DNA from 3 places in the Cupriavidus sp. 207A1 genome. Region 1 is predicted to be linked to each of the others. Evidence: predicted binding sites of a transcription regulator. Region 1 holds the regulator's gene; each other region holds the start of a gene.
What was found. The regulator LexA, encoded in region 1, represses DNA repair genes until DNA is damaged. The targets are predictions, from matches to a motif close to ACTGTATNNNNATACAGT.
Positions count from the first base shown of each region.

Region 2: the regulator LexA is predicted to act here: its motif matches at 1,415-1,432, upstream of AC3FMM_RS10710 (CppA family protein).
Region 3: the regulator LexA is predicted to act here: its motif matches at 1,033-1,050, upstream of AC3FMM_RS26665 (ATP-dependent helicase).

Region 1 is NZ_JBYOJO010000003.1:269,331-274,539, reverse strand. Features, by position in the region: gene AC3FMM_RS06905 (replicative DNA helicase) at 1-866, opposite strand, end outside; gene rplI (50S ribosomal protein L9) at 1,039-1,491, opposite strand; gene rpsR (30S ribosomal protein S18) at 1,525-1,803, opposite strand; gene priB (primosomal replication protein N) at 1,807-2,106, opposite strand; gene rpsF (30S ribosomal protein S6) at 2,196-2,570, opposite strand; gene AC3FMM_RS06880 (asparaginase) at 2,690-3,682, opposite strand; gene lexA (transcriptional repressor LexA) at 3,939-4,592, shown strand; gene AC3FMM_RS06870 (hypothetical protein) at 4,707-4,877, shown strand; gene AC3FMM_RS06865 (hypothetical protein) at 4,923-5,209, opposite strand, start outside.
Region 2 is NZ_JBYOJO010000005.1:87,086-92,294, reverse strand. Features, by position in the region: gene AC3FMM_RS10720 (pyridoxal-phosphate-dependent aminotransferase family protein) at 1-432, opposite strand, end outside; gene AC3FMM_RS10715 (GntR family transcriptional regulator) at 603-1,358, shown strand; gene AC3FMM_RS10710 (CppA family protein) at 1,463-1,747, shown strand; gene AC3FMM_RS10705 (malate/lactate/ureidoglycolate dehydrogenase) at 1,875-2,978, shown strand; gene AC3FMM_RS10700 (2-hydroxy-3-oxopropionate reductase) at 3,055-3,990, shown strand; gene AC3FMM_RS10695 (DMT family transporter) at 4,008-4,877, shown strand; gene AC3FMM_RS10690 (flavin reductase family protein) at 4,874-5,209, opposite strand, start outside.
Region 3 is NZ_JBYOJO010000018.1:36,211-41,419, reverse strand. Features, by position in the region: gene AC3FMM_RS26675 (thioredoxin fold domain-containing protein) at 1-272, shown strand, start outside; gene AC3FMM_RS26670 (TlpA disulfide reductase family protein) at 407-940, shown strand; gene AC3FMM_RS26665 (ATP-dependent helicase) at 1,093-3,201, shown strand; gene AC3FMM_RS26660 (aldehyde dehydrogenase family protein) at 3,211-4,659, opposite strand; gene AC3FMM_RS26655 (GMC family oxidoreductase) at 4,676-5,209, opposite strand, start outside.

The DNA of each region.
Region 1 (5,209 bases):
TGCGTCAGCCGCGGCCAGTCCTCGTCGAGCAGGCGCCCGGTGCGCAACCGGTGCTGGTCGAGCCGGCCGACCGAGCCCAGCATACGCATGGCCAGCTGCGTGCCCGCCATTTCCATCGAGAACACCGCCACCGGCAGGCCCTGCTCCACCGCCACGTGCTCGCCGATGTTCAGCGAGAACGCGGTCTTGCCCATCGACGGGCGGCCGGCAACGATGATCAGGTCGCCCGGCTGCATGCCGCTGGTCATCTTGTCCAGGTCGATAAAGCCGGTCGGCACGCCGGTGACGTCGGTGGTCGAATCGCGGTGATACAGCTCGTCGATGCGCTCCACCACCTGGGTCAGCAGCGGCTGGATTTCCTGGAAGCCTTTCTGCCCGCGCGAGCCCTCTTCGGCAATCGCGAAGACCTTGGATTCGGCCTCGTCGAGCAGTTCGCGCACCTCGCGCCCCTTGGGGGCGAATGCGGCCGAGGCGATATCGTCTGCCACCGTCACCAGCTTGCGCAGCACCGAGCGCTCGCGCACGATTTCCGCGTAGCGGCGGATATTGGCCGCGCTGGGGGTGTTCTGCGCCAGCGAGTTCAGGTACGCCAGCCCGCCCACCTCTTCGGCCTTGCCGGCCACCTGCAGCATCTCGTAGACCGTGATCACGTCGGCCGGCTTGGTCGCCGAGATCAACCGGGCGATGCTCTGAAAGATCATCCGGTGGTCGAACCGGTAGAAGTCCGCCTCGGAAAGGAAGTCCGCGATGCGGTCCCAGGCGGCATTGTCCAGCAGCAGGCCACCGAGCACCGATTGCTCGGCTTCGATGGAGTGCGGCGGAACCTTGAGGTTATCGAGTTGGGGGTCGGCGACGGGCGCGTTCATGGGGAGGGATTATAACGGCGGGTGGACACACTTCGCCGGACATTTGGCAATAGCGCCGTCCGGCGCCGCCTGGCAACCGGGCAACAAAAAAGGCAGGAGCCGGGGCTCCTGCCTTCTTGCAATGCTTGCGGGGCTTTGGCCGGCGCGGTGCGCCGGCCGGAGCGGCGCGTCCTTAGACGCTCTCGCCCACCACCGACACGGTCACGTCGACCACGACGTCCGTGTGCAGCGCAACGCTGACCGGATGGTCGCCAACCGTCTTCAGCGGACCGTTCGGCAGACGAACCTGCGCCTTTTCCAGCTTGTAGCCTTGGCCAGCCAGGGCTTCAGCGATGTCGGCGTTGGTCACCGAACCGAACAGGCGGCCGTCCACACCCGACTTCTGGGTGATCTGGACGTTCAGGCCGTTCAGCTTCTCGCCTTCGGCTTGCGCGGCGGTCAGCTTCTCGGCAGCGGCCTTTTCCAGCTCGGCGCGCTTGACTTCGAATTCGGCGATCGCGCTTTGCGTGGCGCGGCGGGCCTTCTTGCCCGGGATCAGAAAGTTACGGGCGTAACCGTCCTTCACCTTGACGATGTCACCCAGGTTGCCCAGGTTGACGACTTTTTCCAGCAGAATGATTTGCATCGTGTTCTCTCCTTGACGGACCCTGGGGCCTGATCAGTTCTTGTGCAGGTCGGTGTACGGCATCAGCGCGAGGAAACGCGCGCGCTTGATGGCCGTATCCAGCTGACGCTGATAGTGAGCCTTGGTACCGGTCAGGCGGGCCGGCGTGATCTTGCCGTTGTCGCCGATGAAGTCCTTCAGGGTGTCCAGATCCTTGTAGTCGATCTGTTCGACGCCAGCCACGGTGAAGCGGCAGAAGCGCTTGCGCTTGAACAGCGGGTTCTGTTGCTGGAAGCGCTTCTTGTTCTTGTTGTCACGTTTGACGAATGCCATGATTCAATCCTTTTCGAATGCTTTACATCCAGTGATGTGAAAGACGAGAGCCTTGCTGTTGCGGTGCTTGCGCGCCAGGAAACCTTCGCAGTCGAGCAGCGTGCCGAGCGGAAGCCGCTCCAGACGCTGGCCAACCTGGCCGATCCCCATCGCAGCGATTGCAAACTCGACCTGCCGCGGCGTCTGTGCCTCGACGGCCTCGCCGCTGTACTGCAGGATGCAGTTCACGACGGGGACCCCGGCCGGGGTATAGCGCAGGGCATCGCGTTCCGCCAGGGTGGCGGCAAGCCGAAGCTGGTTCAACGCGGGGCCTCTTGCTGGTTGCAATCGTTGCGGTTTCCGCTCGTGCCCCGGCCGACGCTGTCAGCCACGGCGCGCACCGCAGTCCGCACTCAGGCGGCCTGGCCTTCGGTGGTCGTTTGCGCGGCCTTGCGGGCTTCTTCGCGCTGCACTTCCTTCATCATCGGCGAAGGTGCGGTCTCGGCCTTCTTGGTCTGCACGATCAGGTGGCGCAGGACGGCGTCGTTGAACTTGAACGCGTGTTCCAGTTCAGCCAGGGTTTCCTTGCCGCATTCGATGTTCAGGCAAACGTAGTGAGCCTTGGCCAGCTTCTGGATCATGTAAGCCATCTGGCGACGGCCCCAGTCTTCCACGCGGTGAACGTTGCCGTTCTGCGAGGTCACGAGCTGCTTGTAGCGCTCGATCATGGCCGGCACTTGTTCGCTCTGGTCCGGGTGGACGATGAAGACGATTTCGTAATGACGCATTGACGCTCCTTTTGGGATTAGCCACCCGGGCGTCACGAGTCCGGTGTGGCAAGGTTGAATAGCCTTAAATTATAGCCCGCCCTGCATCAACAACGCAAGCCGCTGATTTCACGGGCAAATCAGGCGCTGGCAAAGACCGACTGCAGCCGCGCCGGGTCGCGCGCCAGCCCGGCATCCGCCGCCAGGGCCAGCGCCAGCAACACGCGCGCCTTATAGGGATTGAGGTCGGCAGCTGACACGAACACACCATCGGCAGGGCTAGGCTGCGGCGGGATCGCCACATGCCCCGCACCGGTGCGCGAGCTGCGCACCACCGCCACCCCGGCCGCCGCGGCATCGGCAAGGGCAGCTGCCAGCACCTCGTGGATCGAGCCATTGCCGGTCGCGGCCACAACCAGGCCGGCGACGCCGGCCCGCACCAGCGCATCCACCACCGCCCTGCCCGGCTGCGCGTAGCTTGCCAAGATCTCCACCACCGGCCACGCCGCCGGCATCGGCCCGATGGGCGCAGCCGCCCGGGGCGCCCGGGCAAAGCGCACGTAGTCGTCCTGCACGAACCCCAGCGGCCCGCACGGCGAGACAAAGGCATCGACCGCCGACGTATGCGCCTTGGCCACGTCCCGTGCCGCGTGGATCTGCTGGTTCAGCACCGCCAGCACACCCTTGCCGCGCGCATCCGGATGGGCGGCGACGCGCACCGCATCCAGCAGGTTCAGCGGCCCGTCGGCCGACAACGACGTCGACGGACGCATCGCGGCGGTCAGGACCACTGGCACCGGACACGATTGCGTCAGGTGCAGCGCCATCGCGGTTTCTTCCAGCGTGTCGGTGCCGTGCGTGATCACGATGCCCGCAACGTCAGGCTGCGCCGACCAGTGCCCGACCCGCGCCGCCAGTGTTTGCCACAGCGCGAAGGTCATGTCCTTGCTGTCGACCTGCGCCACCTGCTCGGCCTGGATGCGGGCCACCGACTGCAGGGGCGGCACCGCAGCCAGCAATGAGGACACCGGCACGGTCGCCGCCTGGTAGCGGGCGCTGCTGGCGGCGCTGCCGGCGGCGCCGGCGATGGTGCCGCCAGTGGCCAATACGACGATGCGAGGCAATTGGGTCATGGGAGCGCGCAACGATTTAGTTCTGGATAAAGGAAAGGCGATTGTAGCGGGCGGACACGCCTTGGCGGAGCCCGCATCAGGCGCCTTGACCAGCGTCCATGCGACACGCCTCAAAATTCTGCTTGCACTGACGCCGATACTGTATAAAATCACAGCATACTGTTTAAACATACAGTGCCCGGCCCGCCGGATGCTGGATGGACGGACCAGAGCCTCCGTCATCCACACCAGCGGCCCTGCACGGAACGGCGATCCCATGGCGACCCTGACACCCCGGCAGCAGCAGATTTTCGATCTGATCCGCAACACGATCCGCCGTACCGGCTTCCCCCCCACCCGCGCCGAGATCGCAGCAGAGTTCGGTTTCTCCTCGCCCAATGCCGCCGAAGAACATTTGCGGGCGCTGGCCCGCAAAGGCGTGATCGAACTGACGCCGGGCGCGTCGCGTGGCATCCGCCTGAAGGTCTCACGCAGCGATTCGGAGCTGCCGGACCAATTCTCGTTGCCAATGGCCGGCGTATTGCAGCTGACGCTGCCGCTGGTGGGCCGCGTCGCAGCCGGCAGCCCCATCCTGGCCGCCGAACATATCGACCGCCAGTACCAGGTGGATGCCTCGGTCTTCGATGAGCGACCGGATTACCTGCTGCGCGTGCGCGGGCTAAGCATGCGCGACGCCGGCATCCTCGACGGGGACCTGCTCGCCGTGCGCCGCGCCAGCGAGGCCGCCAACGGCAAGATCGTGGTGGCGCGACTGGGCGACGACGTCACCGTCAAGCGCCTGCAGCGGCGCGGTGGCCATATCGAACTGATCGCCGAGAACCCGGACTTCACCAACATCATCGTCGAGCCCGGTGAAGAGTTCTCGCTGGAAGGCATCGCCGTCGGGCTGATCCGCTCTTCCGGCTTCTAGCCGGGCACCATCGCGGGCGCTTTGCCTGCGCGGGCCCACCCGCTTCCATTGCTTTGCAGACGCCGCCCGGCTCGCCGGGTGTTGACCCCGCTTTGCCTAAAAAGAGGTGCCACCATGCCGCAAATCCACCACGTCGCCGCCCGTCGTCCGGTCAAGCCCGTGCCGTTTCGCCAGAGCAAGGGTGTACGTGTCTACCAGGGTACGCAGCGCCGTACCATGGTGGGCAGCATGGCGGCCATCTGCCGCATGCTGGAACTTGAAACCACCGAAAAGCTGGCCGCCTGACTGATATCGCCAGACGCTTGCCGCGTCGCCGGCGCTCTGTCCCGCTCAGCTACGCGCGCACGCCTTGGCTTCGGCCTCGAGTTCCGTCGGCGTCAGCTGGGGAAACCAGGTATCGGTCTTGCGTAGTTCCAGCGCCGTGCCATCGGCCTGTGCCGTCAGAGAGATCAGGTAGGCGTATTGATATTCACCGCTTGACGCGCTCTGGCCGATACGGATCTCGGTCTGGTTTTTTGCCGGCAACTGGACCAGCGTAGCTTCATCGCCCAGATTGTTGCGCAGGCATTTCGCGACTTCCGCCATCTTGACCGGCGTAAACAACCGCATCGGCGGGC
Region 2 (5,209 bases), on a different contig from region 1:
GCGAATCTCATGGCCGCGGTCCTCACGCAAGCGCGCTTCGATCATGTCCGCCTGCACCCCGCGGCGCCAGCCCTCGATGCCGGGCAGGCCCAGGAATTCCGGCCGCAGACCCAGCGCCTCGGCCATCTTTTTCCACAGGGTGGCGAAATGCCCGGTCTCGAACATCAGCACCTGGTCGCCCGGGCTGAGCGTGTTGGTCAGCGCCGCTTCCCAGGCACCGGTGCCTGACGCCGGATAGATGATCACCGGATGCCGGGTCTTGAAGATTTCCTTGATGCCGGCCAGCACCTTGCGGCCGAGCGCGCCGAACTCCGGCCCGCGGTGGTCGATGGTCGGGTAACTCATCGCACGCAGGATGCGATCGGGCACCGGGCTCGGGCCCGGGATCTGCAGGAAGTGACGGCCAGAGGGATGGAAATCGAGGTGAACCATGGAAATCGCGCCTCCTTGTTGTTTTATGAATTTTGAATGCAATCGACTATAGCAGAGCGATCGATGTGATCCAAGGCGGAACTTACGGCAATTTGTGATGGTTAACCCGCGTTTTGGAGCCATGAAGCAAGATGCAGTAGAATCCGCGCCAAGTGGATAGAGGATATTGAATGCAAAAACCATATTGCGATGCCGATGCGGCGGGTGTTGACCAGCACGTTCCACCGCCCTCGCTGCCGCGCCTGGCACGCCCGCGCCTGCACGACACCGTGGTCGAGCACCTGCGCCAGTTCATCGTCGAAGGCGTATTCGCGCCGGGCACCAAACTCAATGAGCGCGAACTGTGCGAGACCCTGGGCATCTCGCGGACGCCGCTGCGCGAGGCGCTCAAGGTGCTGGCGGCCGAAGGCCTGATCGATCTTCTGCCCAACCGCGGCGCCAGCATCTCGCGCATGACCGAGGCCGAAGTCAGGGAGAGCTTCGAGCTGATGAGCGGGCTGGAGGCGTTTTCCGGCGAACTGGCCTGCGAGCGCATCACCGCGGCGGAACTCGCGCAGATCAAGGCGCTGCACTACGCGATGCTGGCTTGCCGCGCCCGGAACGACCTGCCGGGCTACTACAGCCGCAACCAGGAGATCCACGACCGCATCAACGAGGCCGCGCGCAACGGCGCGCTGCGGCAGACCTACCAGTCGATCAACCGCCGCCTGCAGGCGCTGCGCTTCCGCTCCAACCAGCAAAGCGGCAAGTGGGACGAGGCGGTCGAGGACCATGAAGAAATGATCCAGGCGCTGGAAGCCCGCGACGGCAAGCGCCTGGCGGCAGTACTGAAGCGCCACTTGCTGGACAAGCGCGACGCGGTGTTGCCGCTGGTGTCGGGTGACGGCACTGACGCCAAGAATCTTCTGATCACTACCAACGCATAACCGCAGGGAGGCCTTTTTCCCAGCCAGGGCCGGATTTTTCTTGCCTCCACGCCGATACTGTATATATTTACAGTACCTGTATGGATGAACAGTGGAGCCCCGGCATGGAACACCTGATCCGCGTGCAAAACGACTATGACCGCCAGGTGCTGGCCTGGCTGCGCGGCCGCATCGGCGATGCCGCCCTGCAGAGCGCGGTGCATCGGCTGGCGAGCCCGCGCAAGCCCTATCTGTCCACGCTCTGCCGCAGCCTGGGCATCCGCCCGCCCAGCCGGCGCCAGTTCGCCGCCGAGACGGCACGCATCCACCGCGCGGTGGGCGACAGCTACCTGGCCCGCATCAGGGAAATCCTGGCAAGAGCCCCGGCGCAGGAGGCCTCGCGCCAGTAGGCATTTGCCGATCACCGGCCACGCGCGGATCATCGGGCGCGTGCCGGACGTATCATGAAAGCCCCGTTGCCGTCACCCGGCAACGGGGCTTTGTGTTTCACAACGTATTCCTTCCTGCAAGGTCGACATGAGCGAACTCCGCATTCCCACCCGCGCCCTGCACCAGTGGGTCACCGATCTCTGGCTTGCCGCCGGCAGCAGCACCCGCGAAGCGCAACTGACGGCCGATCATCTCGTCGGCGCCAACCTGAGCGGGCATGACTCCCACGGCGTCGGCATGATCCCGCGCTATGTGCTGGCGTGGCAGGCCGACGAGCTGCAGCTGAACCGGCAGGTCAGCGTGCTGCAGGACGGCGGCAGCCTGCTAAGCCTGGACGGCAACCGCGGCATGGGACAGGCGGTAACGGCGCAGGCCATGGAGATGGCCATCGCCCGCGCCCGCGAGCACGGCGTCTGCGTGATGGGGCTGCGCCAGTCGCACCACCTCGGGCGCGTGGGCCACTGGGCCGAGCAGGCCACGGCGGCGGGCCTGATCTCGATCCACTTCGTCAACGTGCTGTCCAAGCCGATCGTGGCGCCCCACGGCGGCTACGACGCACGCTACGGCACCAATCCGTTCACCATCGGCGTGCCGATGGCCGACGAGCCGCCGCTGGTGCTGGACTTCGCCACCAGCGCCATCGCGCTGGGCAAGGTGCGCGTGGCCCATAACAAGGGCGTGCCGGTAGGGGCCGGCTGCCTGCTCGATGCGCAGGGCGAGCCCACCACCGATGCCGCCGTGATGTACCCGCCCGCCGACACGCCGCAGGGCGCCTTGCGGCCCTTCGGCGAGCACAAGGGCCACGTGCTGGCGGTGATGTGCGAACTGCTCGGCGCCGCGGTCACGGGCGGCCATACCATCCGCCCGGAAACGCTGCGGCATGAGCATGCGGTCTGGAACAACATGCTGGCGATCGTGTTCGATCCTGCGCGGCTCGGCACCAGCACCTCGTTCGGGCATGAAGTGGCGGCCTTCGCCGACTGGATGAAAAGCGCGCGGCTACTGCCCGGCCAGTCCGGCATCCATCTGCCCGGAGAACCGGAGCGTGCATTCCGCGCGGCCCGCGCGCAGCAGATCCCGATCGATGCCGGCACGCTGGCGCAGCTGGACGACGCCGCCGCGCGCGTGGCGGCGGCGCGGGCCAGCGCGCATCCCGCGCCTGGTCCGCTGTCTGCGCTGGCGCGCGGCTGACTATCATCAGATATGCGCCCGACGCGGTGCGCCACGCACGCACGGGTTGACGCCTGAACCCCTACCGGACACTGACATGAGCAAGATCGGCTTTATCGGGCTTGGCGTGATGGGCAAGCCCATGGTGCGGCACCTGGTCGACGGCGGGCATAGCGTGTTCGCCCATAGCCGCAGCGGCGTGCCGCAAGACCTGCAGGATACCGGCGTGAAGGCCTGTGCCAGCGCCGAGGACGTCGCCAGGCAGTCGGAGACCATCATCCTGATGCTGCCCGACACGCCCGACGTGGAGAAGGTGCTGTTCGGCGAGCGCGGCGTCGCCGATGGCCTGGCCGATACCGCGGGCGGCGTCACGGTGATCGACATGAGCTCGATCTCGCCGATCGCCACGCGCGAGTTCGCGCGCTGCATCGAGGCGATTGGCGCGGACTATGTCGACGCGCCGGTGTCGGGCGGCGAAGTCGGTGCCAGGGCCGGCACCTTGTCGATCATGGCCGGCGGCAAGCAGGAGGTGTTCGACCGCGTGCTGCCCATCCTGCAGCTGATGGGCAAGAACATCACGCGCGTGGGCGCGGCCGGCGACGGCCAGGTGGCGAAGGTGGCCAACCAGGTGATCGTGGCGCTGACCATCGAGGCGGTCGGCGAGGCACTGGTGCTGGCGGCCCGCGCCGGCGCCGACCCGGCGCGGGTGCGCGAGGCGTTGATGGGCGGCTTTGCCAGTTCGCGCATCCTCGAAGTGCATGGCGAACGGATGATCCGCCGCACCTTCGATCCGGGTTTTCGCATCGCGCTGCACCAGAAGGACCTCGAACTGGCGCTGTCGACCGCGCGCGAGCTTGGCGTGGGCCTGCCCAATACGGCGTCGTGCCAGCAGCTGTTCAATGTCTGCAACGGGTTGGGCGGCGCGGCCTGGGACCATTCCGGGCTGGTCCGGGCGATCGAGCATTTGTCTTCATTCGCCCTCGGCGATTCCGACGAGACCGGCGAGAGCGGCGACGCAAGGCCCGCCGGCTAAGCGCAAGACCGGCCCGCATGCCGCATGCAAACACCGCGCTGCTGACCGCGCTGGCGATGCTGGCGTTCGCCGGCAATTCGCTGCTGTGCCGGCTGGCGCTGAAAGGCACCACCATCGACGCCGGCACCTTCACGCTGGCGCGCGTCGCGGCCGCGGCGGCGGTGTTGTGGCTGATCGTGGTGGCGCGGCGGCAGGCCGGACGCCACGGCGCGGGCGCCATGACGCTGGGCGGCAACTGGGTATCGGCGCTGGCGCTGTTCTGCTATGCCGCGGCGTTTTCGTTCGCGTATGAACGCCTGAGCGCCGGCACCGGCGCGCTGCTGCTGTTCGCCGCGGTGCAGGCCACCATGACGGGCTATGGGCTCTACTCCGGCGAGCCGCTGCGCGCGCAGCAGTGGGTCGGCCTGGCGCTGGCACTGACCGGCCTGGTCTGGCTGATGCTGCCGAGCCTGGCGACGCCGCCGCTGGCCTCATCGCTGCTGATGATTGCGGCGGGCATCGCCTGGGGCGTTTATTCGCTGCGTGGCAAGCGCGCCGCGGATCCGGTCGAAACCACCGCGGGCAACTTCGTGCGCGCCGTGCCCATGGCGCTGGCCCTCGGTGCGGCGATCCAGGCGCAGCGCTCGCTGGATGCCCCGGGGCTCGCCTATGCGGTGGTGTCCGGCGCCATCACCTCGGGGCTTGGCTATGTGATCTGGTACGCCGCGGTGCCGCGCCTGCGCGCCGCGACCGCGGCCACCGTGCAGCTGAGCGTGCCGGTCATCGCCGCGGTGGGCGGCACCGCGTGGCTCGGCGAGGACCTGACCTTGCGGCTGGCGCTGAGCGCGGCGGCGGTGCTGGGCGGCATCGCGCTGGTGATCCTGGGCAAGCGGGCCGAGCGCGCCTAGCCCGCGCGGGGTACGCGCGCGTCGGCAAAGCCGCCGCCATGGAACACCAGTGGCGTGCCCGGCGCGGCGCCATAGGCCACCACTTCCACGACGAACAGCACGTGGTCCCCCACCGTGCGCACCGAGCGATGCCGGCAGATAAAGTAGGCCAGCGTGCCGTCGATCAGCACCGTGCCGCACGGGCCGGGGCGATGGGCAATGCCGGCGAAGCGATCTTCGGCAGGCGCCGCAAAGCGCCGGCACACATCCAGCTGGGCGCTGCCCAGCACGTTGATCGCGTGGCAAGGCGCGGCGCGCAACACCGGCAGGCTGCCTGAGCTTCGCGCCAGGCA
Region 3 (5,209 bases), on a different contig from region 1:
ACCTGGGCCCGCAGGCCACCGCGGGCGAAATCGCCGTGCGCGAGCTCGACATGACCGCCGACACCCCGCTGCGTGATGCCGACGGCAGCCAGACCACCGCGCGCGCCTGGGCCCGCGCGCACCAGGTCCGGGTGGCGCCGACGGTGCTGTTCCTGGACCGCCAGGGCCGCGCCGCCGCCAACCCGCTGCGCGGCATGCAGCCCGACTTCTACGGCGCCTACCTGGAACAGGCGCTGGCGCAGGCGCGCGCCGCCGTCGCCGCGCGCAAGTGACGGAAGGGTTCCAGCGCATCACCGCAAGGCGGTACCGCGCAGCGCGCGAACGCCTGCCGCATTAGAATGTCCCACTGCTGATCGGCCCCGCCCGGTCCTCCCTGCACCAACGAAGCGGCTTCAGCCGGATTCCCATGACCACTACCCCCGCCTCCAAGACCTCCCGCAAGCCCTGGTCCATCGTCGCCGCCGTGGTGGTGCTGGCGCTGCTGGGCTGGTTCGGCTACCGCGCGCTGTCGCCGTCCGGTACCGCGCCGGCCGCCACCTTCACGCTGCTGTCCGGCGAAAAGGTCAGCACCGCCGACCTCAAGGGCAAGGTCTACCTGGTCAACTTCTGGGCCACCAGCTGCGCCACCTGCATCAAGGAGATGCCGGACATGGTCAAGACCTACGAGCAGTTCAAGGGCAAGGGCCTGGAATTCGTCGCGGTGGCGATGAACTACGACCCGCCCATGTACGTGATGAACTTCGCCAAGACGCGCGGGCTGCCGTTCAAGGTGGCGATGGACAGCGACGGCAGCGCGGCCAAGGCCTTTGGCAATGTGGGCCTGACGCCTACCACCTTCGTGATCGACAAGGAAGGCCGCATCCTGAAGCGCTATGTCGGCGAGCCCGAATGGGAAGCGCTGCACAAGCTGCTCGACGGCGCGCTGGCAAAGTCTGCGTAACTCAGCGCTGCGAACACACGACAAAAGGTGCTCATCGAGCACCTTTTTTTGTTTTCGGGACCGATCCCGCGCGCGGCGGGTTGCGCCGGCGGGCTGTATGGATATACAGTTGGCGCCAGTTTTCTCATCGCGTGTCCTGCCCGCCCCAACCCGTGACCCTGGACCTTGCCCCCGCGGCTGAATCAGCCGAAGCCGCCACCCCTGACGCCGAAGCGCTCCCCGCCTACCTGTCCCGGCTCAATCCGGAGCAGCGCGCCGCGGTCGAGCACGGCAGCGACGCGCCGCTGCTGATCATCGCCGGCGCCGGCTCGGGCAAGACCAATACGCTGGCGCACCGGGTCGCGCACCTGGTGCTGGCCGGCGCCGATCCGCGCCGCATCCTGCTGCTGACGTTCTCGCGCCGCGCCGCGGCGGAGATGGGGCGGCGCGTCGAGCGCATCGTCGACCAGGCGCTGGGCACCAGCACCGGCGCCGGGCGCGCGGCGCTGCAGTGGTCCGGCACCTTCCACGCCATCGGCGCGCGGCTGCTGCGCGAATACGCCGAGACCCTGGGCCTGTCGCCCGCCTTCACCATCAGCGACCGCGGCGACTCCGCCGACCTGATGCACGTGGTGCGCCACGACCTGGGCCTGTCCGAGACCGCCAGCCGCTTCCCGAAGAAGGAAACCTGCCTGGCGATCTACTCGCGCGTGGTCAACACCCAGGCGCCGCTGGAAGACGTGCTCAGGCAGCAGTTCCCGCGCTACGCGATGTGGGCCGATGCGCTGCGCACGCTGTTCGCCGGCTATGTCGAGGCCAAGCAGAAGCAGCACGTGCTCGACTACGACGACCTGCTGCTGTACTGGGCACAGGCCATGGCCGAGCCCACCATCGCGCAGGACATGGGGGCGCGCTTCGACCATGTCCTGGTCGACGAATACCAGGACACCAACGCCCTGCAGGCGTCGATCCTGCTGACGCTGCGGCCCGACGGCCGCGGCCTGACCGTGGTCGGCGACGACGCGCAGTCGATCTACGCCTTCCGCGGCGCCACCGTGCGCAATATCCTGGATTTCCCGTCGCAGTTCACGCCGGCCGCGCAGCAGGTCACGCTGTCGCAGAACTACCGCTCGACGCAGCCGATCCTGCAGGCCGCCAACGCCGTGATCGGGCTGGCGGCCGAGCGCTATACCAAGGACCTGTGGTCCGAGCGCCAGTCGGCCGAGAAGCCCGGCGTGATCGTGGTCAACGATGAGGCCGACCAGGCCCGCTACGTGGTCGAGCAGGTGCTGGCGCGGCGCGAGGCCGGCCTGGCGCTGATGGCACAGGCGGTGCTGTTCCGCGCCGCCGACCACAGCGCGCAGGTTGAGATCGAGCTGGCGCGGCGCAATATCCCGTTCGTGAAATTCGGCGGGCTCAAGTTCCTGGAATCGACCCACGTCAAGGATGTGCTGGCGGTGGTGCGCTGGCTCGAGAACCCGCGCGACCGCATGGCGGGGTTCCGCACGCTGCAGCTGCTGCCCGGCATCGGCCCCAAGACCGCGGCACGCGTGCTCGATGCCATGGCGCTGGCGACCGAGCCGCTGTTCTCGCTGCAGGAATTCGAGCCGCCGCCGGCCGCCGCGCCGGCGTGGGCCGACCTGCTTGCGCTGGCGCGCGCGCTGATGGCACCGACCTCGCCGTGGCCGTCCGAATTCGAACAGGTGCTGGCCTGGTACACGCCGCACCTCGAACGCCTGCACGACGATGCCCCCGCGCGCCAGGCCGACCTGCAGCAACTGGAGCGTATCGCCGCCACCTATGGCGCGCGCGAGCGCTTCCTGACCGAGCTGACGCTGGACCCGCCCAGCGCCTCCAGCGATGAATCCGGCGTGCCTTCGCGCGACGAGGATTACCTGATCCTGTCGACCATCCATTCGGCCAAGGGCCAGGAGTGGAAGGCGGTCTATGTGCTCAATGCCGTCGACGGCTGCATGCCGAGCGACCTGGCCACCGGCACCACCGAAGAGATCGAGGAGGAGCGGCGACTGCTCTATGTGGCGATGACGCGGGCCAGGGACCACCTCGATGTCATCGTGCCGCAGCGGTTCTACGTGCACCAGCAGGTGGGCTTCGGCGACCGGCATGTGTATGCGTCGCGCACGCGGTTCTTGCCTAATCGCGTGATGCCCAACTTCCACAGCCGGGCCTGGCCACCGCCGCCGATGCCGGGCGAGGCGCCGGCAAAGCCGGCGCTGGCGCCGGTGGACCTGGCCAGCCGGATGCGCAATATGTGGCGCTGAGCCGCCCCGCTACCCCGGCGCCAGCGCGATGTGCTTGTATTCGACGAAGTCGTCGATCGCGGCCACGCCGTTGAGCCGGCCCAGCCCCGACTGCTTGTAGCCGCCCTCCTCGAATTCGTCGTAGACCGAGGCCCAGTCGTTGATCCACACGGTGCCCGCCTCGAGCGCGCGCCCCATGCGCAGCGCGCGGTCGACGTCGCGCGTCCACACGCTGGCAGCCAGCCCGTACTCGCTGTGGTTGGCCAGTGCCACCGCCTCGGCCTCGGTGTCGAAGACCTGCAGCGTCAGCACCGGGCCGAAGACCTCCTTCTGCACGATTTCCATGCCCGGGTCGTCCACCTCAAGCAGCGTCGGGCGGTAGAACGCGCCGCGCGCAAGCGGGCCTTCGCTGACCGGCCCGCCGCGCACGAGCACGCGCGCGCCGTCGGCAATCGCCGCTTCCACCATACCGTTCACGCGCTCCACGTTGGCCTTGTCGATCAGCGGCCCCATCTGGCTGGCCGCCTCGGCGGCCGGGCCGACGCGTACCGCGGCCAGCCGTTCGGCCAGCCGCTGGCGCAGCGCGTCCGCCACGCCACGCTGCACCAGCAGGCGCGAGCCGGTCATGCAGAACTGCCCGGCGAATACCGTGAGCGCCTTCTCCAGCACCGGCAGCGCCGCGTCGAGGCTGGCATCGTCGAACACGATCATCGGGGTCTTGCCGCCCAGCTCGAGCCCGAAGCGCTTCAGGTGGCGCGCGCCAGCTGCGCTGATGGCGCGGCCCGTGGCCGAGCTGCCGGTGAAGCTGATCACCGGCACGTGCGGCGACTCCACCAGCGCGCGCGAGCCTTCCGCGCCCGACTCGCTGAACAGGTTGACCACGCCGCGCGGCAATGACGGCGCGCGCGCCATGATGCGCGCCACCAGCGCATTGGTCAGCGCCGTCTGGCCCGGCATCTTGATCACCGCGGTGCAGCCCGCCGCCAGTGCCGGCGCCAGCGAGCGCACCATCAGCACCACCGGCGAATTCCACGGCACGATGATGCCGGCCACGCCCATCGGCTCGCGCAGCACCAATGACAGCCGCCCCGGGCGCGGCTCGGCGGCGCGGCCGTATTCAGTGACCGTGAGCCCGGCGTAGTAGCGCAGCTTGGCCGGCACCATGCCGACCTCGAAGGCGGCCTCGGCGCGCACCTTGCCGTTCTCGGCGCAGAGCATGTCGACCAGCGTGTCGGCATCGCGCTCGAAGGCATCGGCCAGTTCGTTGAGCACCCTGGCGCGCAAGGCGCGGTCGTGCCGCCACGCGGTCGCCTGCAGCGCGCGGCAGGCGGCGCCGATGGCCTGTTCCGCCTCGGACCGGCCGGCGTCGGCGTAGCGGCCGATAACGGCCGAGGTAGCGGGATCGATGCTGTCGCGGTACAGGCCGGAGTGCACCCATTCGCCGTCGATCCAGTTCAGGGCTGCTGGCATGGTGTTCATGTCGTTCCTTTCCGGTTCAGGCAAAGCGGCTGGCGATGCGCTCGGCCGCGGCGATGGTGGTGATGTTGGTCGCCACTGAAGGCACATCGGGGAAGATCGAGGCATCGACCACGCGCAGGCCCTGTACGCCGCGCACATTGCCCTCCAGGTCGACCACCGCCCGCGGATCGCCGGCCAGGCCCATCGGCGCGGTCGAGGTGGGATGGTGGTAGGTGTCGAGCGTGGCACCCACCGCTTGCAGCACGGCCTCGTCGCTGGTGGCCTGCGGGCCGGGGTTCAGCTCGGCATGGATCAGGTCCGCCAGCGGCGCGGTGCGGCCCAGGCTGCGCGCCAGCCTGATGCCTTCCAGCAGGCGCTCGCGGTCCTGCTGCATCGACAGGAAGTTCAGGTCGATCTTTGGCGCCACCGCCGGATCGCGGCTGGCCAGCCACAGGCGGCCGCGCGACTGCGGGCGCGTCAGCGCCACCGCCAGCACGAAGCCCACGCCGGTCGGGCTCTGGTCGTGCGGGAACAGGTGGGTGGCGGTGATATGGAGGTCCAGCTCGCCAGC